3 regions of the Oceanobacillus sp. CF4.6 genome follow, and region 1 is predicted to be linked to each of the others. Evidence: riboswitches for the same ligand, from Rfam matches in the RefSeq annotation. Region 1 holds a riboswitch; each other region holds the start of a gene.

Region 1 (7,639 bases):
AAAAATCGATGGCGAACATTTCTCAGCATTTATTGTAGAACGTGAATTTCCAGGCGTTTCAACAGGAGCTGAAGAAAAGAAAATGGGAATTAAGAGTTCCTCAACCCGTACATTGATTTTAGAGGACGTTGAAGTTCCTGTAGAGAACCTACTTGGAGAAAAGGGTCGTGGGCATGTAATTGCATTTAATATCCTTAACGTAGGACGGTATAAACTGGCAGTTGGTGGTGTAGGTGGATCGAAACGTGCGCTAGAATTAGCTGTTAAATATGTGAATGCGCGCAAACAGTTCAATACGCCAATTTCAAGTTTTTCATTAACACAGGAAAAACTTGCGACAATGGCTGCTGGAATCTATGCAAATGAAAGTGCTGTTTATCGTACGGTAGGCCTATTTGAACAACGTATGGGTGCATTGACTGACGAACAGTTAAAGGATGGACGTGAAGTAGCTCGTGCAATTGCTGAGTATGCAATTGAATGTTCCATGAACAAATTTATGGCATCTGAATTACTTGATTACACTGCGGACGAAGCTGTACAAATGCACGGTGGATATGGCTTTATGCAGGAATATGAAGTGGAACGAATCTACCGTGATTCTAGAATCAACCGTATTTTTGAAGGGACAAATGAAATCAACCGCCTGCTTGTGCCTGGTACCCTTTTGAAGAAAGCATTGAAAGGTGAATTACCATTGCTGCAAAAAGCACAAGGTCTCCAAGAGGAATTAATGATGATGATGCCCGAAGAAGTCGGTACAGAAGCATTGGAACAAGAGAAATATTTATTGCGTAACGCTAAGAAAATGGTTCTCCTTGGAGCGGGCCTTGCTGCACAAAAATATGGCAAAAACCTGGAAAGAGAGCAAGAGATTCTTGTGAATTTAGCTGATATGACAGCAGAAGTTTACAATATGGAGTCAGCAATCCTTCGTACAGAAAAAGCAATCAGTAAAAACGGAGAAGATAAAAATAATATCAAGTTGCTATATACACAAGTGTATGTTCAGGAAGCATTCAATCGTATTGAAGCGAATGCAAAAGAAACATTGATAACGGTTGAAGAAGGGGACACACTCCGTACGATGCTGTCATCCTTACGTAAATTGACTCGTCACACACCAATAAATGTTGTAATTAAAAAACGTGAAATTGCAGCAGAAATTATTAAAGAAGAAAAATACGTTTTATAATGATGAGAAAGTCTCTGCGGTTCTAGTAGAGACTTTTGCTTTTTAACAAAGGCTGTTCTTTTGCGGCAAATCTATAAAGTGCGACGTAACTGCTGGTTTTCTATCAGTATGCAGGAACTTCGGCGACCGCTCTGGGAAATACACTTCTCTTTTCGCGGGCGGCTGGTGAGCCTCTTCATGCTGACGCATTTCAGAGTCTCACCTATGCCTTTCCTCCCGCAGAAGTCTACGTGTATTTCCCAGAGCTAGTTAGAAGGGTTGCTGACTATTACTACATTCGCGGGTAGCTGACATAGCATCAACAACTTCACCAGAGCGATCCCGGACGGCGATGGAAGCACACGATTTTGGATATCAGCTAGTAGTTACTTCGTATTTTATCTTAACTACGAAGATTATAAATCAGCAAACATTACGAAAAGAAGCTTAACTAAAAGCACTTATAATGGATTAATGCACATTGGGTTTGATATAATGAAATTCAATTTAGTGGTATGAGGGGGTTATCGGGTGGCATTAACATTTTATTGGTATCCAAATTGTGGAACATGCAAGAATGCGAAGAAATGGTTTGAAACTAATAATGTCGATTATACAAGTGTACATATTGTGGAAGAGAGTCCGTCAAAAGAAGAAATAATGAATCTGATGGAGAAAAGTGATCTTCCGGCAAAGAAATTTTTTAATACGAGTGGGAAGAAGTACCGCGAGTTAAGTATCAAAGATAAAATCAAGGATGCAAGCACGGAAGAAATGGCGGAAATATTGGCATCTGATGGAATGCTGATTAAGCGGCCCATTGTAACAGATGGCGAGATTGTTACAGTCGGTTTCAAAGAAGAAACATTCCAGGAAAATTGGAAATAAGTATAACAGGGACTAGAAAAAGAGAGCATTAAATTGTATAGTTAGATTGGAATTAATTATTGGAGGGATAAGAATGAGCTTACCAGAGGAATTATTGTATTCAAAAGAACACGAATGGATTAAAAAAGAGAATGGAAATGTACGAATCGGTATTACGGCATTTGCTCAGGATGAACTTGGCGATATCGTTTTTGTGGAATTACCTGAAGTTGGTGATGAGCTAACCGTAGATGAGCCCTTTGGTAGTGTTGAATCTGTTAAGACAGTTTCTGAATTGTATGCTCCAATAAGTGGCAAAGTAGTTGAAGTAAATGAAGAGTTGGATGACAGCCCAGAGTTTGTAAACGAATCACCATACGAGAAAGCATGGATGGTTGTAGTGGAACCGTCTAATGAATCTGAGCTTGATGAACTACTTACACCTGATCAATACAAAGAATTAACCGAAGAATAATGCTCCGTAGGCTGACTAAAGCACACAATTGTGTATAGTCAGCCTTAGTTTTATCATATAATGGATGTAAATAAGCATCTTTCTTGCTTGCATAAGGAGTGCTATGTGATGATAACTACTGAACCAGAGAAAGTAATTATTGTCGAAGGGCTGACAGACAAACGGCAGATTGCGAAGATTATCAACGACAATGTTACGATTATTTGTACGAATGGTACACTTGGTGTGGAGAAATTTGATGAATTACTGGAAACATATGAACTGGATGAGAAGGATGTTTTTATACTGGTAGATGAGGATAAGTCGGGGATGAAATTACGGAAACAACTTGCTCGCGAACTTCCACATGCGGAACACATTTATGTTAGCAGTGAATACCGCGAAGTAGCTGCAACACCTGAGAAGATTCTTGCGAGTGCTTTACTCAGCAAACATTTTTCCGTCCATCCCATATTTTTATTTTAGTGCAAAGGTATAAGGTGGTAAAAGGTGAAAACTATTACAGAAGAAACGCATAAACAAGACCGAATGTTGCTCTATATTTATACTCCATTTTGTGGAACATGCAGTGTTGCACGTGCAATGCTTGAAAAAATTGAAGCGGTTCATCAGGAAAACATATTTTATGAAATGAATGCGTCTTTGAACCCGGAATTTATGATTGAGAATAAAATAGAAAGTGTCCCATGCCTGTTAATTAAGGAAGACAGCCAAATAAAGGAGAAAATCTATGCCTTCCATTCGACAGGCAATATCTATAGTTATTTAATAAAGTATAAGCCTGAGTTGTTTGCGAAAAGCTAAGGATAATAGAAAGATACAAAAATTTAATATTGACATGAATATTTCACCGTGCTACTATAGTCTCACTGATTCAAAACTTAATATTTTCTATCTCTTATCTTGAGCGGTGGAGGGACTGGCCCTTTGAACCCGCGGCAACCTTCAAATTTAAATTTGAAAGGTGCCAATTCCTGCAAAGTAGTACTTTGACAGATGAGAGAACGTGAGACTTTATGTAAACTATTACGTCTTTCTGTTCTCGAGCAGATGGACGTTTTTTGTTGATTAAATGTGAATCATTAGGAGGATAAATAGTGATTTCAATTGAGGGTTTAAGTAAAATCTTTGCTCTAAATAAGAAAAATATAACAGCTGTTGACGATTTGACCCTTCATATAAAAGAAGGCGAAATCTATGGCGTAATCGGATATAGTGGTGCTGGTAAAAGTACGTTTGTACGCCTGCTAAACCGACTGGAAGAACCAACTGCAGGTAAAGTTATCATCGACAACCAGGAGATTACGGCTTTGAATACGAAACAGCTACGGCTTGCACGCCAGGAAATGGGTATGATTTTCCAACACTTTAATCTGCTTTGGTCAAAAACAGTTGAAGATAATATTGCCTTTCCATTGGAAATAGCAGGCGCATCCAAAGCGGAACGTTCTTTGCGGGTGCAAGAGCTAATTGATCTCGTCGGGCTTAGTGGACGTGAAAAGGCATATCCATCCCAGTTAAGTGGTGGACAGAAACAACGTGTTGGTATTGCGCGTGCACTTGCAAACAATCCGAAAGTATTGCTGTGTGATGAAGCAACATCTGCATTAGATCCCGAAACGACCAACTCCATTTTAAACTTATTGATGGATATTAATAAGAAGCTTGGTTTGACAATCATTTTAATTACTCACGAAATGCATGTTATTCGTAAAATCTGTAATCAGGTTGCTGTCATGGAGCAAGGGAAAGTCGTGGAACAAGGGCAAGTGCTAGAGGTATTCACACATCCGAAAATGCCAGTTACAAAGAAGTTTGTGGAACAAATTATGGGATCCAGTAGTGAAGATGATGATATATCGAATATTATCGATACGTATAGTAACGAGGGGAAAATTCTACGCTTGCATTTTCTTGGGGAAACTACAAATCAAGCCCTCATCAGTGAATTGGCGAAAAAGTTTGATATCGATCTGAATATATTGCAGGGGAAAATAACACAAACTCAGGCTGGCGGATATGGTACATTATTTGTCCAGGCGAAAGGTGAAATTGAGGAAGTTAATAAGGCAGTAAGCTTTATTCAGGAAGAAACCTCAGTAGAAGTGGAGGTTATCCGAGATGCTAACTAATTTATTTCCGAATATCGATATAGAGGATTTTTGGGTAGCTACTTATGAAACATTCTACATGACAATTCTGGCATTGATTGGGACATGTATTTTAGGCCTCATCTTAGGGCTACTTCTCTATCTGACAACAAAAGATGGAATTTGGCAAAATAGCTATGTTAATTTAATCGTAGCAGCATTTGTAAATATATTTCGGGCTATTCCTTTTATTATATTGATTTTATTGTTATTTCCTTTTACTGATTTTTTGATTGGAACCATACGCGGACCAAATGCAGCATTGCCTGCCCTAATTATCGGTTCGGCACCATTTTATGGGAGACTCGTTGAGATTGCTCTCAAAGAAGTAGATAAAGGTGTTGTCGAGGCGGCGAAATCAATGGGGGCAAAGACAAGCACCATTATTTTACGGGTACTTATTCCAGAATCCATGCCTGCCCTTGTCTCAGGACTTACGGTTACAGCAATTGCTTTAATCGGCTATACTGCAATGGCCGGTGTCATTGGCGCCGGTGGACTTGGAAATTACGCCTATTACTTTGGATTCCAGCGAAGAGACTTTGATGTTGTATTTCTTTGTACAATTATAATTGTTATTATCGTATTTATTTTCCAATTTATTGGGGACTTTATTACTAATAAAGTGGATAAAAGATAATTGATTTGTATATAGGCAGATGCCCATTTCAAATATATAAAAACATAGAAGGAGAGAAAAAGATGAAAAAAATTCTAGCATTATTATCATTAGCATTTGTACTACTATTGGCTGCGTGTGGTGGAGGAGATTCTGACACCGGAAGCGATAACGGAACTACGGAAGAAGGAACAGAAGAAACTACTGAGATTACTGTAGGTGCATCAAGTGTTCCCCATGCAGAAATTCTTGAAGAAGCAAAACCTTTGCTTGAAGAGCAAGGAATTACCTTAAATATTGAAGAATATCAGGATTATGTATTTCCAAATGATGACCTTGCAAGTGGTGACCTCGATGCAAACTATTTCCAGCATCTCCCTTATTTGAACCAAACGGTTGCAGACACTGGTTATGAAATTGAATCGATTGGTGGCATACATGTTGAACCAATGGGTGTATATTCACAAAGCATAACAAGTATTGACGAGATTCCAGACGGTACAGAAGTAATTTTGAGTAACTCTGTGTCTGACCATGGCAGAATTCTATCCTTGTTTGAAGCTGAAGGATTACTTACACTTGACGAAGGTGTCGAGAAATCAGAAGCAACCATGGAAGACATTGCAGAAAACCCTAAAAATTTAAGTTTCTCTCCTGACTACGATCCAGCTTTCTTACCTGAATATTACAATTCGGAAGAAGAAGCACTTGTTGTCATTAATACAAACTATGCAATAGAGTCTGGTTTAAGTCCACTTGATGATGCATTATTCATTGAAGGCGAAGAATCAGAATATGTAAATATTATTGCTGCCAAATCTGAAGATAAAGATAATGAAGCTTTAAATACATTGATTGAAGTACTTCAATCAGAAGAAATTCAAAACTTTATTATCGAAAACTACAAGGGTGCCGTAGTTCCTGTAGGTGGAGAGAATTAATTGAAAACTGAATAATGAGGATTCCAGAGGAAATGTTAGTTATTTATCCGTATTTTATGTAAACAATCTATTTGGAGTTATGGTTTAACCAAATATCGGTCTATTTCCTTGAAAAGGGGTTTATATCCGCTTTGTTAAGGGAATCGTCTTTGTGGTAACATTAATGTAGTTAAAAACTTGAAAGGGATGGTTCACTATTAATAGTGGAATAGACTTAAAGTATACTTCTGAAATGCAAAAAGGAATGACTCAATCACGACATGTCAACTATGAGGAATACGGAAGAAAGCTTGATAAACGTATTGAGGTTGAACGCCAACGCGATGAAGAATACAAAGAGGCAAAACAATTATCCTCTAATATGGATGGTCAACTCCCTAAATAAATACATGAAATACAATACTGATGTTCCTCATAGGAGCATCAGTATTTTTTTAATACGATAGAAAAAAGGTAACAGGAAAGAATAGTAAGGAACACATTAATTAGCATTCTCTATTTTCAATTAGAGAGTATATCAAAAGTGAAGAAATCCTCGATTTTCTGCTAATCTAAAAGAGTTGATTATTAATTTGAAATGCTTTAAGATTGGAATGAGACTAAATTGAGAATGGATGTAAATTCATTTGATTACTAGAAAATACAGTATTTGGAGGTATGTTTTATGTCAGGATCAGTTTTAGAAGTTAAAAATCTTCATGTATCCATTGAAGACAAAGAGATATTAAAAGGTGTAAACCTTACGATAAAAGGTGGAGAATTCCACGCTATTATGGGACCTAACGGAACTGGTAAATCAACACTTGCTTCTGCAATTATGGGTCATCCGAAATATGAAGTTACAGAAGGAAGCATTCTTCTTGATGGAGAAGACGTACTGGAAATGGCAGTGGACGAACGTGCTCGTGCAGGACTTTTCCTGGCAATGCAGTACCCAAGTGAAATCAGTGGTGTAACGACATCAGATTTCCTTCGTTCCGCAATTAATGCCCGTCGCGAAGAAGGCGATGAGGTCTCTCTAATGAAATTCATTAAACAATTAGATAAAGATCTTGATTTTCTGGAAATTGATCAAAGCATGGCAACACGTTATCTAAACGAAGGATTCTCTGGTGGGGAGAAAAAACGTAATGAAATTCTTCAATTAATGCAAATAAGCCCGGCAATTGCAATCCTGGATGAAATTGACTCCGGTTTGGATATCGATGCATTGAAAGTCGTTTCCAAAGGGATTAATAAAATGCGCAACGAAGAATTCGGTTGCTTAATTATTACTCACTACCAACGTTTGCTAAACTATATTACACCAGATTTTGTTCACGTTATGATGCAAGGCCGTATTGTGAAGTCAGGTGGACCTGAACTTGCTAAACGTCTGGAAGAAGAAGGTTATGAGTGGATCAAAGATGAACT
Region 2 (7,639 bases), on a different contig from region 1:
CGTATCCAATATAACGATTATTACAAGCTTTATCCTCATCTGGATTATCGCAAACTTTGTCATCTAATTTGGCTTCCGATTTAAATTAACAGGTGGGACAATGAGTAACTTAACTTTCCATTGTCCCACCTGTTTTTTTAGTTTGATTTTGCTAAACGGTAGATGCTTTTAATCGTTTCCATGTGCATGGCTTCATGGTAGAAGCTGAATAGGAAAGTTTCTCCGAGTGTGTTGAAGGTTAGACCTCGACTATTTGTGAAGGCAGTTGTGAGTTTTTCCTCCAAACGGCCTGTAAGAAATTCCTCTACTCTCGATTGTTGTTCTGTCAAAATGGAAGCAATTTCTGAAAGCGAAGGGGGAGCAATCTGCCAATCTGCAGGCTTGGTTCCAGGACTGAATAATTCTTTATACTCTATTGGCAGACCGGATTCTTCCCCAACTACTCCGTAGACAAGATTTTCCTGTACATAAGCAATATGACCGAAATTCCATTTTATATTGTTGTTATACCCTTTTGGGATAACCTCAGAAGTATCTTCTGGTATCCGTTTGATTGATTTTTCCGTAATTCCTCGAACTTTACGCATATGATGAAAAATAGTTTGTTCCAAAAGAAATTCCTCCTTTCCTTCTATATATTATTATTCTAGAGAAGTGAGCTTTTTCCTTCTTCTTTTATGTTTATTTTCTTTTTAACTTAACTTTTTTCGTGTGGAATGGACAAAAAGGGTTGGCAGAATTAGGATAGTTGGAGAAAACAGTGATCAAGTAATAACAGCGGTCTAGATAAATTAGACACTTCAATTTCATATCGTCTTATACTTCCTGTTATAATAAGGTACTATAGTTGAAAATTACAACGTAAGGGATGATTGGTTTGGCAGAAACACATGTATTCTCCAAGGGTGAGGAAATTGCGAATGCAGTTACTCATGGAATTGGAGCGGTTTTAAGTCTTGTTGGGTTAGTTGTATTAATTGTTGCTTCGTCACTCCATGGTACAGCTTGGCATATTGTCAGCTTTACAATCTTTGGGGCGACAATGTTTATCTTGTATATATCATCGACAATGGTTCATGCATTGAACCACGGTAAGGCCAAGGATTTATTTGAAATTTTTGACCATTCCTCGATCTATCTGTTTATTGCTGGAACGTACACGCCATTTACGTTTATTGTCATCCAAGGTCCCGTTGGCTGGACAATGTTTGGAGTAATCTGGGGACTTGCAATTGGAGGAATTGTCTTTAAAGCATTTTTCGTAAAAAAATATTTGTTTACCTCAACTATTCTGTACGTCGTCATGGGTTGGATCATCACCCTCGGGTGGAGTCAAATTGTTGAAAATTTACATCCGAATGGCGTCGTTTTACTCGTCATTGGTGGACTTTGCTACACTGTCGGCGCTGTCTTTTATGTTTGGCGGGGGTTTAAATACCACCATTTGGTTTGGCATATCTTTGTACTAGCAGGAACAACCACACACTATTTCTGTGTATTGCTGTATTTATTACCATAGTACGAAGAAATTCAGGAATACTGCTATGTGCACCTGCATGATGCACATAGCAGTATTCTTTTATTCTTTCAGAAATTGTATAGAAACGATTAAATTAAATATACATAAAATACATCATACATTTTAAAAAAGGGGAAACACGATGGAAAACAACTGGGAAACAGCATCTCCATATCTATCCAAAATCAGAATTACTTCTAATCCAAACAATCAACCTGTAACCATACATGGAGATTCAGACGGGTTAAAATGTATAGGCGTTGGAACTGACGCAGCCGTTTTTCAATGTCTTTATGTTCCGTCCTACGCATTTAAAATCTATGCAGAAGATAAAGTTTCTAAAATTAATATTGAAGAAGAAGTTTATCACACTTTAGGAGAGTCACCATTCTTTTCAACGTGCTTTGCTTCAACGGAAAACTATCTTGTGTTGAGTTTTGAAGAAGGACCGACACTTTTTGATTGTCTGTTACAAGGAATACACATTCCAGAAAGCGTAATTCTGGACGTGGAGGATGCACGACAATATATACGTGAGCAGGGGCTAAACCCACGTGATATCCATTTAAAAAATATATTAATGCAAAACGGGAGAGCAAAGATTATTGACGTTTCTGAATACATTCAACCAGGGAATGATTTTCGATTTGAACATTTAAAAAAGGCATACGAAGATCACTATCATCGAATGGATAGCAAACCGGTTCCATTTTGGTTATTGGAAACGATTCGTAAATGGTATAATCAGCAGCAAAAATATTTTTCGACGTATGAGGAATTTATGCAATTTGTTATCAAGCACACAACGTTTAAAAAGTAATGTAGCTATAACAAAACTGCTGAACTTACAATTTGTAAATTCAGCAGTTTTGTTATTTTTTCGGGTCTGTAACGGTAAACGGGCGCATCATATCATAATCTTCATGTTCAAGAGTATGGCAATGCCACACGTAGTCACCGGGTGAGAAATAACGAATTATTCTATAGTAAAGACTAGGCAGTGAAAAGGGTTAAAACTAGATATTTGTGTTAAAATTTAATAGAGAATCATTTAAAGGTTTCAGGTTAAACGAATAAATTCGAAAATTTATTTAAATAGTAGATTCACTTTTCACCTTTTTACAATAGATAGATAGCTATAAGTTTATGTGATGGAAGGATTGTTCTGGATGGAAATCATAGGGGGATTATTATTCTTACTCTCAGCCATGCTAATCATTGGTGTATTAACGACGAAATTCTCTTCTCGATTAGGAGTGCCTTCACTTATTCTTTTCCTAATTGTTGGTATGATACTTAACAGATTTATATATTTTGAGGAAGTTCGGCTAACCCAATTTATTGGTATATTGGCATTAATCATTATTCTATTCGATGGTGGTACCCAAACAAAATGGGGAAGAATGCGGCCAATCCTTGTTCCTGCTACTTCTCTGGCAACACTGGGAGTCTTCATTACGACGATTGTAACTGGTGTAGCAGCTATGTATATTTTGGATTTTTCATTATTGGAGGGACTTCTTTTAGGTGCGATTGTTGGATCAACGGACGCAGCAGCCGTATTTTCGGTATTAGGAAATAAAAACTTTAATAAGCGACTGACATCTACATTGGAGGCGGAGTCTGGTTCGAATGATCCGATGGCTGTATTTCTTACCGTTATGTTAATTGAAATGATTCAAATCCCCGACATGTCGATCTGGTCTGCAGTCGGAGGCTTTTTCTTGCAAATGGGTCTTGGCCTTGGGTTAGGACTACTGCTTGGTAAAATCACTGTTGTTGTTATAAATAATATAAAACTGGATATTTCCGGCTTATACCCTGTACTTGCAATGGGATCTGCTGTTTTTACGTATGCATTAACCGATTTCCTTGGAGGTAGCGGTTTACTCGCAGTTTATGTCATGGCCGTATTTGTTGGTAACAGCGATTTAACACACCGATTTTCTATTTTAAGGTTTAATGAAGGTTTTGCCTGGATGATGCAAATTGTGATGTTTACCTTGCTTGGACTGCTTGTTTTTCCGGAACAACTAACAGCCGTATTTTGGGAAGGGATTCTGATTGCCATTATTTTAATGTTTGTTGCACGTCCGATTGCTGTTTTTGTCAGTATGCTGTTTATGAAATACGATGTAAAACAAAAATTATTTATTTCATGGGCAGGTTTAAAAGGTGCCGTTCCGATTGTGTTGGCTACCTATCCGATTTTATCGGGTCTGGAAAATAGTAATCTGATATTTAACACCGTATTTTTCGTTGTATTAATTTCTGCCTTAGTTCAAGGAAGCACTTTATCCTGGCTTGCTGAAAAGCTAGGTTTAACGGAAGAAGAAGAGGATGGAAATGCAAGCATTGAATTAATCAATTTGGGGAATACGGACTCGGAAATTATGAAGGTAACCATACCAAAACGTTCCCCGGCAATTGGTACGTCATTAATCGATTTGGAATTACCCGATGCGACATTAATCATTGGGATTACTCGGAATAAAAAATTATTGACGCCAACAGGTACGTCGATCATTGAAAAAGGGGACACGCTGTTCGTCTTGAGTGATAAAGAAAACAGGAAAAAAGCAAAAATAGCATTATTGGGAAAGCAAAAACACCAGGAAGTTTAATTGATCGTTATGTCCTATAATCGCTTCTGATTATAGGACATCGTTGTCATGTGGGAAAATTGGTTTCAGCAACAGTTAGAATCTAGGAATTCCATACAAAAAAATCAATTGACATGATATTTATTATCGATTAGTATTATTCTCAGCACGAATAAAGTCTATCTTATTAATAGCCGTTGAGACGAGGGGTCAAAGATACGGTGGCAAACCAATCTGTTTTAAACAATCAGATCATGGGGCCCAACCTGAGCACAAAATTTTGCATTTTGTGAACAATAAGAGGATAAGCAGCTGATATTAATCGAAGCTTTCCTTAGGTTGTAGGAGAGCTTTTTTGTATGCCTAAAATTATTTTTTTTGTTAGGAGGGTTAATGTTGGCAGAGAAAATTTTATTTAACTTAGAGTCTGTATCTGAAAGACATCCCGATAAAAACGCAGATCAGATTTCGGCTGTAGTACTGGACGCAGCGCTTGAGCAGGATTCCTTTTCTAGGGTAGCCTGTGAAGTGTTTGACACGACAAATACGGTTATTATAGGTGGGGAAATTACCACTATAGCCTTCATAGATATCGAAAAAATTGCAAGAGATACATTCATTGAAATAGGGTACACGGTATCATCAACATGTTGAACTTACGTAAGCTGCAAGATAAACAATTAGCCGTATATGGACACTTTGGCAGAAGCAATCACCACGTCTCGTGGGAAAGAATAGATAAAGTAGAAGAGCTAAAACAAGCATTATCAATCTATGATTTTGCAGGAGTTGGACAATCATGATGAACGACTTGCAAGAGCGTGTAACGAAAAGTATTTCATTGGTTGATCAGGATAAGATGCCCTTGTTTGAAGCTTTAGTGCACTATGCAAAGCAAGAAGTAACCCCATTTGATGTACCAGGTCATAAAATGGGTGCGCAAATGAATCCGTTAAAGATGGCACTTGGGGAAACGACGATGCGGATGGATGTTAATTCCATGAAAGAGCTTGATTTATTAAGTCATCCCCAATCTGTCATTAAAGAAGCACAAGAATTGGCTGCCGATGCGTTCGGCGCCGATCATGCATACTTTCTCGTGAATGGAACAACGATTGGCATTCATGCCATGATTATGGCAGCCTGTAAGCCGGGAGATACATTACTCGTACCCCGAAATTGCCATAAATCCGTCATGGATGGGATTATTTTAAGTGGAGTGAAACCAGTATTTATTCAGCCGGAAGTTGATTACCACTTTGGAATTTCCCACGGTATTTCGATTTCCAATGTAAGAAAAGCCATCGAAGAGCATCCAGAAGCAGGGACGTTACTGGTTACCTACCCGACTTATTTCGGATCGATGAGCGATTTGGCAACAATTTGCACGATTGCCCATGACCGGGATATGACGGTCATTGTCGATAGTGCGCACGGTGCCCATCTTGGCTTTATGTCGGAGGAGATGATCGATCCTATCTCTGCTGGGGCAGATGTTGTAACGGTAAGCATGCATAAGACTGGTGGCTCCTTAACACAAAGTTCAATCCTTCTCCTTAACAATAATAGAATCGCCTCTCAACAGATTCAAAAAGCACTGGATATGCTGCAGACAACGAGTGCAAATTACTTGCTTATGAGTTCGCTGGATGTAGCAAGGAGGGAACTCTCGCTCTATGGAAATGCGCGTTACAGTCAGTTAAAACCAATTATAGAAGAAGCGATAAATGAAATTGAGTCGACGTCAAGCTATGAAATATTGAAAGCTCCATATGTAAAAGCCCATTATGATCAATTTTATGACTGGACGAAATTAGTTATCCGTGTGAATGGTATAGGTTTAACGGGATTCGAAGTCTATCGTCTTTTAAAAGAAAAATATGGAATACAAATGGAACTCGCTGAAGGCTATGTTATCATGGCCGTAGTTACTGGATCGGATACGAGGGAATCGATTGAAAAACTTGTTTTGGCTTTAAAGGATATTGAAAAAAACCTTGGTCACCGATCCATGATTATGCTGCCACATGTTACAGCAGATCAGGTTAATGAACTCGTTATAAGCCCAAGGGATGCATTCTATGCTGCACAGGAGTCGGTTCCCATTGATGATGCTGTTGGTAGAATATGTGCAGACACATTAATGATCTATCCACCGGGGATACCGCTTGTGATTCCAGGGGAACGGATATCCAGGGACATTCTCAAGCAATATCATTATTATCGTCAGACATTTGGAAATGTGTTAACGGAAGCTAAAGAAACGAACCATATAACAGTTATAAAGGAGAATGCGTAAAATGGGATTAGAAATAAAGGCATTAGGGAGACATGTTTTAATTGAGTTTTACGGTTGTCCAAGCAAAGTGATTGAAGATAATGCATTAATTGAAAAGCATATGCGTGGAGCGGCAGATTATTCTGGTGCGACAATTGTTGAATCGGTTTTCCATCATTTTAATCCATATGGAGTTTCCGGTGCCGTCATTATTGCAGAATCGCATTTGACCATTCATACATGGCCGGAATATGGTTTTGCTTCTGTAGATGTTTATACTTGCGGCGATTCCGTAAATCCTTGGAAAGCAGCTGACTACTTATCTGAAAAACTACAAGCCAAAAAAACAGAATCATCTGAAGTACCTCGTGGTATGGTTGATAAAATTCGCCAATTTGCGGAACAGGAAATTGAAGAAGTAAGAGCGAAGCCAAAAGAAGAAGAATTAGAGGGTGTAAAGTAATGGATTGGTATACCGAACAATGGAGTAACGATTGTAAATTCTCCATTGCCTATGATAAGGAATTATACAGTGAACAATCATCCTTTCAACAAATTAATTTCTATCAAGGAAAAGAATTTGGCACCTTTTTCACGTTGGATGGATTGATGATGGTAAATGAAAAAGATGAATTTATTTATCATGACATGATCGTACACCCTGCATTTGCAACAAATCCAAACATCAAAAAGGTTTTGATTATTGGTGGGGGAGATGGTGGAACCGCACGTGAAGTGTTGCGATATCCAAACGTAGAAGAAGTGGTCATGGCAGAAATTGATGAACGGGTTTTTCGATTATGTCAACAATATTTGCCGGTGACTGCCCGTGGTGTTGAAGAAGATAGCCGCATGCAGTTGCGCTTTGAAGATGGCTTGGAATATGTACGAAATGTGCCGGATCAATCGTTAGATCTGATTCTGGTCGATTCCACAGATCCAGTCTCTATAGGTGAAGGACTGTTTACGACGGCATTTTATAAGGAATGTTATCGCGTATTAAATGCGGATGGTATCTTGATTAACCAGCACGAATCTCCATACTTTGCTGAATATGCTGCCAATATGAAAAAAGCACATACGAAGATTAAAGATATTTTCCCGATTACGCATGTATATCAATACCATATGCCAACCTATCCATCAGGCCATTGGCTATTTGGTTTTGCATCAAAGCGTCTAGATCCACTTAAAAATCTAAATGTAGAAGCCTGGGAACAATTCGGACTTGAAACGAAA
Region 3 (7,639 bases), on a different contig from region 1:
ACACGTGAATATCAATGGCTAAAATGGCGGGTGAATAACCTTAGATTGATTGAAGGCTAATTTGATATTTTCTATATTAGTTAGCAGCACGTCCGGCAATACATGCCTACAAGTTATTGCTGGACGTGAATTTAGAGTTTTAAAGTGCCTTTCATAAATACAAAATCTATAAATTCAGGAGCAACCTCTTTTTCCCCACAACTATTCATCCCTGCTATTTTGGCGCAGTTTCTGCATTACTTATCAAACACGGTTTTCGGTGCAGTACTATACTATAAACTATATCACCTAATATATATTGAATTACTTGGTTTTAATTGATTAAAAGTTGAGTAAAATATATGTAATTCACGAAAATAATGAATGGACAGAGCATTTAAATAATAGACTGGAAGAATTAGGACTACCGTATGAAGATTGGCTGCTTGAAAATGGAATGGTTGACCTTACATCTGTACCACCGGAAGGAATTTTCTATAACCGAATGAGTGCATCATCACATACACGTGGCCACCGTTTCTCTCCGGAATTAACAAGCGCAATACTCTCTTGGTTGGAACATCATGGGAGAACGGTCATCAATGGCAGTCGTGCTCTTCAGTTGGAAGTAAGCAAAGTATTGCAGTATTTAGAACTTGAGAAATATGGAATTAAAACGCCGAAAACGGTAGCAGCAGTCGGTAAAGGTGAAATATTAAAGGCAGCTAAAGGATTTGAAGGAAAGAAATTTATTACAAAGCATAATCGTGCAGGGAAAGGACTTGGAGTTCAGCTTTTCGATTCATTGGAAGCATTGCGGAACTATGTAGAGGGACCAACTTTCGAGGAGCCTGTAGACGGAATCACTCTAATCCAGGAATATATCGAATCACCGGAATCATTCATTACACGTTGTGAATTCGTTGGTGGAAAATTTGTTTATGCTGTTCGAGTCGACACATCTGAGGGATTTGAACTATGTCCGGCAGACGCATGTAGAATCGATGACATGTTCTGCCCAGTTGGCGAAGAAGCATCAATACCGGATATGTTCGAAATCAGAGAAGGATTCACCCACCCAGTTTTGGAAAAATATGAGCAAATGCTTGCAGCCAACGATATTCAAATAGCCGGAATTGAATTTATCGAGGATAAAGACGGAAATATCTTTACGTACGATATTAATACAAACACAAACTATAATAGTGACGCTGAAGCAAAAAGCGGAAAATACGGTATGCTGGAAATAGCAAATTATTTAGGTGGAAGATTGCCTGAGGCCGCTGAAGTTTAATAGGAAAAGCCCTGACTTAGAAAGTCGGGGCTTTTTTAGGTAGTTCGGGTTTAATACGATATTAAGAAACGGTAACTCCAGCACTTGCTTCTTTTTCAGCAACTTTAAGTGCTTGGGCAAAATCTGCTATTAAATCATCAACATTCTCAAGACCTACAGAGAATCTAAGCAGTCCATCTGTGATTCCACGCAATTCGCGTTCTTCCTTAGGCATTGCAGCATGAGACATTGTAGCTGGATATGATAAAATTGATTCAACTGCACCAAGACTTACAGCAAAAACTGGAATACGGACATGATCAACAAATGCTTTGGCAGCAGCCTTATTTGGCAATCGGAAAGAAAGAACGGCTCCGCTACTTGTCGATTGCTCTTTATGCAGTTCGTATCCAGGATGGGAAGGAAGACCTGGATAATAGACTTCTTCAATAAAGGAATGCTTATTGAAGTATTCAGCAATACGCCCGGCAGAATTACTGGATTGATTCAACCTAGCGCCGAGTGTCTTAATCCCTTGAAGTAAGAGATACGAATCCTGTGCACCAAGAATGGATCCAAATGAATTTTGGATAAAAGCTAATTTTTCGCCGAGTTCTTGATTTCTTGTTACTGCCAATCCAGCAATCACATCACTATGTCCGGAAAGGAACTTAGTTGCACTATGCAACACAATATCTGCACCAAGATCAAGTGGATTCTGATAAAGTGGTGTCATAAATGTATTATCAACAAAAGTCAGACAGTTATTTGCTTTAGCAACTTTTATAAGTCCTGGTAAATCAGTAATGTTCATACAAGGATTGGAAGGGGTCTCCGCATAGATCACTTTTGTATTCGGTTTGATTGCACTTGACACTTCATTAAGATCCGTTAAATCCACAAACGTATGATCGATATTAAATCGTTTTAAAACTTCTGATACAAATCGGAAAGTTCCACCATACACATCTTTTGTCACTACTACATGGTCACCAGCAGATAAGAGTAATAGTGCGGACGAGATGGCAGCCATCCCAGAAGAGAATGCCAAGCCATGTGTTCCGCCTTCGAGTTCAGCGATTTTTTCCTCGAGCGCCTGGCGGGTAGGATTTCCAGATCTGCTGTAATCGAAGGGTCCAAATTCTTCAAAACTATTTTGATGGAAAGTGGAAGAAAGATAGATAGGAACATTCACCGCCCCTGTCTGTGTTTCTCCTCTTTGTGCGCCATGAATTAATTTTGTTTCTAAATGATTATTATGTTGACTCATTTTTAACATCCTCCTATTCCAAAATTGATAGTGCTTGTTGTAAGTCCGCTTTTAAATCTTCCACATTCTCAATACCTACGGAAAAACGTAGTAGTTCGTTGCTGATGCCCCGTCTTAATCGCTCGTCTTCTGGCATATCTGCATGGGTCTGTGTGGTTGGATACGTAATAAAACTTTCGACACCACCAAGGCTTTCGGCAAAAACAATCAATTGTAGCTTCAATAAGAAAGGATCGACATATTTGCTCTTTTTTAGGCAGAATGAGAGCATGCCGCCTTTGTTGGGATAAAGAACTTTTGTAACGGCGGGGTGTTCTTTTAGATATCCAGCAATGATTCTAGCATTTTCCTCATGTCTATCCATTCGGAGGGACAATGTTTTTAAGCCCCGGATTAGCAACCAGGAATCAAATGGGGAGAGAACGGCACCATTTGCGTTATGATTCAGAGATAATTTTGCACAAATCGCTTCACCTTTAGCCACGACTAACCCTGCTAAAACATCATTGTGACCCCCAATATATTTTGTGGCACTGTGAATGACAATATCAGCACCGAGACTGATTGGCTGCTGCAAGTAAGGCGTTAAAAATGTATTGTCCACAATTAATAGTAGATCATGTTGTTTTGCCAACGTTGCATACAGGCTGATATTGATTTCCTGCATCGATGGATTTGTTGGCGTTTCGATAAATATTGCCTTCGTATTGGGTGTTATTAGTTGCTCTGTTTTTTCAATATCGTCAAATGTATCATAGGTTGTTTTAATATCATAGATATCTGCATATTGTTCCAGCATACGGTATGTTCCACCATATAAATCCTCGGGTGCAATTAAATGGTCACCAGACCGGAAAAGGGAGAGGACTAATTGGATAGCTGCCATCCCGGAGCTACAGGCGTAACCTGTATCACCGGCTTCTAATTCAGCAATCCCTGCTTCCAAAATGTTACGAGTAGGATTTTTTGTTCGCGTATAGTCATAGCCAGTGGATTGTCCAAGTCCCTTATGCTGATAAGCTGTTGATAAATAAATGGGTGGATTGATTGCTCCGGTTTTCTCATCGCTTTTATTTCCTAACTGAGCTAATTTTGTTTCAATACTTTTGTTTGACATTTTTCAACCTCCAAATGTAAATAAGGGCCTTCTTCAACTAAGAAGAAGGCCCTAATATGTATGCATTCTTCTTATCTTCTAGGCAGAAATACAAACGCCTACTGGAATTAGCACCTTAACCTGCATGGTTTGGTTGCTGAGACATCAAAGGGCCAGTCCCTCCGTCTCTCTTGATAAGAGATTAAACTAATTTATGTAATTTTTCTAAATAATACTTTCAGCTTACAATATAAAATTAAAAAAAGCAAGAAGAATATAATATTTCTCCTGAATATATTGCATATATGGAAAGGTAAAGGAAAGAAGCAAGCACTTTTAGGATGCTATATGAATACCTAATAAAGAGGGTGGTTTATTGCCTATAGACTTACCAGATATGCAATTAATTTAAAGGAAGTGACTCTATTGTTTTATCATGTCAAAGAATTGCAATACCACGCAAAGCCGGAACGTCCAGATCCCGTGTTTGCTGGGAGACTGCAAGAAGTACTCGGGGGTCAATGGGGTGAGATGTCAGTAGCTATGCAATATTTATTCCAGGGTTGGAACACGCGCGGCGATGGAAAATATAAAGATTTATTGATGGATACCGGTGCAGAAGAACTTGCCCATGTGGAAATGCTTGCAACCATGATTGCAAGACTTTTGGACGGTGCTCCTGATATTGAATTGGAAGATGCTGCAAAGGATCCGATGGTGGCAGCAATTTTAGGAGGAATGAATCCACAACATGCAATTGTGTCCGGTTTAGGTGCCATGCCGGCGGATAGTATGGGGAATCGCTGGACAGCAAATTATATTATTGCAAGTGGAAACCTGCTTGCAGATTTTCGAATGAATCTGACTGCTGAATCACAAGGACGTCTTCAAGTTGCACGTCTATATGAGATGACAAATGATCGTGGTGTCAAAGATATGCTTTCCTGGTTACTTGCAAGAGATACCATGCATCAAAATCAGTGGTATGCCGCAATCAGAGAACTGGAAGAAAAAGAAAATATCGTTGTGCCGAGTACGTTCCCAAGGGAATTGGAAAAGGAGGAAGTAGCCTACACATTATTCAACTTTTCCATGGGGAATGAAAGTGCTACTGGAAGATGGGCGCACGGCCCAAGTATGGATGGCTGTGGAACGTTTAATTATGTTGAGGACCCAGTTCCATTGGCACCAGCACCGAAACTTCCCCCAGCTCCACCGTACATTTTTGATACACCATTATGGGCGTTGAGAAAGTCCGACGATCTGCCGGAACCGGATATGAAATAACATACAAAGTGGACTGTCTATTATTATAGACAGTCCACTTTCATTTTACCCCAAGGTAAGGGAAGGAGACTGTTACCAGATTAATTCTTGTTATAACTACAATCGGATGAAATCATTTGATGAGATATAATGATAGAATAATACTCCTTTAGTTCCTCTATTTAAACAATTGTACTAGTTTCCCCACAACACTGCTTGGTCTGAATAGACAAGTGAAAAAATTCACCTTACAATGAATATATTCCCATAAAAATCGACTGTTGTAGAATTATTCAAATCGTGTTTTAAAAATCCGGAAAGATCAAAAAGCATATAAAGAGTAAATTAGAATAGAAGAAAGGGATGGTTACATATGAAATTAAGTGTACTCGATCAAGCACCTGTAACGAGTGGAAATACAGCTGTAGATGCATTGAGAAAAGCAGAAGAATTGGCTATCTTGGCAGATGAGTTAGGCTATCACCGATTGTGGATGGCTGAGCACCATGGGACAGAAACTCATGTTAGCTCAGCGCCAGAAGTAACGATTGCCCGTTTGGCTGCTAAAACAAAAAGTATACGCATCGGAACTGGTGGCATTATGATGATGCATTATTCGCCTTTAAAACTAGCCGAGGTGTTCAAAACACTTAGTGCCTTTTCTCCTGGGCGGATTGATTTTGGCGTCGGTCGTGCACCGGGTGGCGATAGAGATGCTATATATGCGCTATCCGAAGGGCGTCAGCCGATGTTAAACAATATGTATGAAAAATTTGCGACAACATTAAAATTAATCAATGATGAAGTACCGGAAGATAGCTTGTACAAAATGGTTGCAACACCATCCCAAATAACCTTGCCAGAAGCATGGATGCTGGGATCAAGCGGTAACAGTGCATTAAAAACGGCACAAATGGGTGTTGGCTATTCTTTTGCGCAATTTTTTAATGGGGAGATGTCAAAAGAGATTTTAGACACATACAAGCATCATTTTCAGCCATCCGTATTTATGGAGAAACCGGAAATTAATGTGGCATACATGGTTACCACTGCTGAAACAAAAGAAGAAGCTGAATTTGAGGCGCTACCACAAGATATATCCCGATTATGGCTTTCGAAAGGGCGCATAGGACAAACATTAACACCTGAAGCCGCCGAAGACTACCCGTTGACTGAAATCGATCGAATGACCATCCAAAAAGATCGCAAATTGCATTTAGTAGGATCAGCTAAAGAAGTGGCAACACAATTACAAGAAGAACAAGCACAATACGGATTTGATGAAGCAATGATTTGCAGTATCCCGCACTCGCAGGAAAAACGATTGGAAGTTTATCGTTTATTGGCAAGGGAACTGTTTTAAATAGGAAAAAGAAAAAAGAATTGACTTAGATCAATTCTTTTTTCATCTGCGCAATGTTTATTCACACAGTGTTCCTTTGTAGCCTTAGTAAGAAATATAGGGAAATGCTATTTCAAAAACACACGCCATCGTTTATAATGAAATGAACGAACGTGTGTTTTTATTTGGAGGTTGACTTATGAAATTAATACTAGCTGAAAAACCATCCGTTGCAAAAAACATTGCAGACGCATTAAAAATTAAAACGAAAAAAGACGGCTATTTTGAAGGAAACGGCCATATTATTACATGGGCTTTCGGTCATCTCGTTGAACTTTATGATGCTAAGGATTATGACAGTAAGATGAAAAGCTGGAAAATGGATAACTTTCCTTTTATCCCATCTGATTTTAAATATAAAGTGAAGAGCAGTCCGCTAAATAGAGCAAAGTCTGATGCTGGAGCAGCCAAGCAGCTCAAAACAATTCAATCTCTAATGAAACGACAGGATGTAGATGCAATTATTTCTGCATGTGATTATGATCGAGAAGGTCAGTTAATCGGAGACAGTATTATTTACCGCGGTGGTGTGAAGCCAAAAGCTGAAGTTTATCGTCTTTTGTTAAATGAATGGACGCAAAATGAAGTTTTACATGGTTTGGAAACAATAAAACCAAATACTGCTATGAAGCCGCTTCGGGATGCTGGAATCAGCAGGCAGTGGGCCGACTGGGTGATTGGCATTAATTTAACTTCTGTAGCAACCTTAAAATATCAAAAAGGAAAAGGGAAAGCATTAAACATTGGCAGGGTCTTATTACCCACACTCAAAATAATCTATGATCGTGATAAAGAAATTGAAAATTTTAAGCCGGAAGATTATTTTAAGCTGAAAGCAACATTTCAGACCCAGAATAATCATGAATATGAAGGTACATATATGGAAGGCAAGGAGGAAAAATTTAAGAAAAGGGAAACTTTGAATGCGATTCATGATGCTATACAAAATAAGCAAGCTGAAATCATTGATAAACAGGTGGAGAAAAAGAAAGAGTTTCCTCCATTCTTATTCAACCTTTCCAATCTTCAAGGGTATATCACGAATAAATTCAGAGGCTGGACATCGGATAAAGTATTGAAAGTGGCCCAAGCGCTTTATGAAAAAAAATATATTACATATCCACGAACATCCAGTATGGCCTTGGAAGAAAGTATTGTTGGTAAAACAGCTACTGTATTAAAGACGCATTCCGAAGATTTGCCATATAGGAACGAAATAAAGTTTATAAAATCAAAAAGAGTCTTTAATAATGCAAAAGTGGAAAGCCATAGTGCCATTATTCCAACTTACTTAAAGCCAAAACGACTTTCTGCGGATGAAAATATTGTTTATACAGCAATTAAAAACCGTTT

What was found. A riboswitch is a leader RNA that binds a small molecule or an ion and turns the genes downstream of it on or off. The one in region 1 is predicted to bind S-adenosylmethionine.
Region 2: linked by a shared signal. The riboswitch ahead of ACHABU_RS02885 (S-adenosylmethionine synthetase N-terminal domain-containing protein) and the one ahead of ACHABU_RS04000 (methionine ABC transporter ATP-binding protein) in region 1 are both predicted to bind S-adenosylmethionine.
Region 3: linked by a shared signal. The riboswitch ahead of ACHABU_RS09815 (methionine biosynthesis PLP-dependent protein) and the one ahead of ACHABU_RS04000 (methionine ABC transporter ATP-binding protein) in region 1 are both predicted to bind S-adenosylmethionine.

What each region holds. Positions count from the first base shown of each region.
Region 1 covers NZ_JBIMEX010000002.1:73,770-81,408, reverse strand. Annotated here, with positions in the region: gene ACHABU_RS04025 (acyl-CoA dehydrogenase family protein) at 1-1,195, shown strand, start outside; gene ACHABU_RS04020 (arsenate reductase family protein) at 1,706-2,062, shown strand; gene gcvH (glycine cleavage system protein GcvH) at 2,136-2,516, shown strand; gene ACHABU_RS04010 (toprim domain-containing protein) at 2,625-2,981, shown strand; gene ACHABU_RS04005 (thioredoxin family protein) at 3,006-3,320, shown strand; SAM riboswitch class I at 3,412-3,519, shown strand; gene ACHABU_RS04000 (methionine ABC transporter ATP-binding protein) at 3,614-4,648, shown strand; gene ACHABU_RS03995 (methionine ABC transporter permease) at 4,638-5,306, shown strand; gene ACHABU_RS03990 (MetQ/NlpA family ABC transporter substrate-binding protein) at 5,369-6,226, shown strand; gene ACHABU_RS03985 (hypothetical protein) at 6,471-6,611, shown strand; gene sufC (Fe-S cluster assembly ATPase SufC) at 6,891-7,639, shown strand, end outside.
Region 2 covers NZ_JBIMEX010000001.1:538,949-546,587, reverse strand. Annotated here, with positions in the region: gene ACHABU_RS02915 (AEC family transporter) at 1-67, shown strand, start outside; gene ACHABU_RS02910 (DinB family protein) at 138-611, opposite strand; gene trhA (PAQR family membrane homeostasis protein TrhA) at 878-1,519, shown strand; gene ACHABU_RS02900 (serine/threonine protein kinase) at 1,662-2,339, shown strand; partial or broken gene ACHABU_RS02895 (multicopper oxidase domain-containing protein) at 2,392-2,502, opposite strand; gene ACHABU_RS02890 (potassium/proton antiporter) at 2,689-4,143, shown strand; SAM riboswitch class I at 4,304-4,425, shown strand; gene ACHABU_RS02885 (S-adenosylmethionine synthetase N-terminal domain-containing protein) at 4,519-4,776, shown strand; gene ACHABU_RS02880 (hypothetical protein) at 4,770-4,925, shown strand; gene ACHABU_RS02875 (aminotransferase class I/II-fold pyridoxal phosphate-dependent enzyme) at 4,922-6,421, shown strand; gene speD (adenosylmethionine decarboxylase) at 6,435-6,863, shown strand; gene speE (polyamine aminopropyltransferase) at 6,863-7,639, shown strand, end outside.
Region 3 covers NZ_JBIMEX010000005.1:80,389-88,027, reverse strand. Annotated here, with positions in the region: gene ACHABU_RS09830 (Spx/MgsR family RNA polymerase-binding regulatory protein) at 1-60, shown strand, start outside; gene ACHABU_RS09825 (ATP-grasp domain-containing protein) at 329-1,273, shown strand; gene metC (cystathionine beta-lyase) at 1,335-2,522, opposite strand; gene ACHABU_RS09815 (methionine biosynthesis PLP-dependent protein) at 2,536-3,639, opposite strand; SAM riboswitch class I at 3,708-3,819, opposite strand; gene ACHABU_RS09810 (manganese catalase family protein) at 4,045-4,905, shown strand; gene ACHABU_RS09805 (LLM class flavin-dependent oxidoreductase) at 5,258-6,247, shown strand; gene ACHABU_RS09800 (DNA topoisomerase) at 6,426-7,639, shown strand, end outside.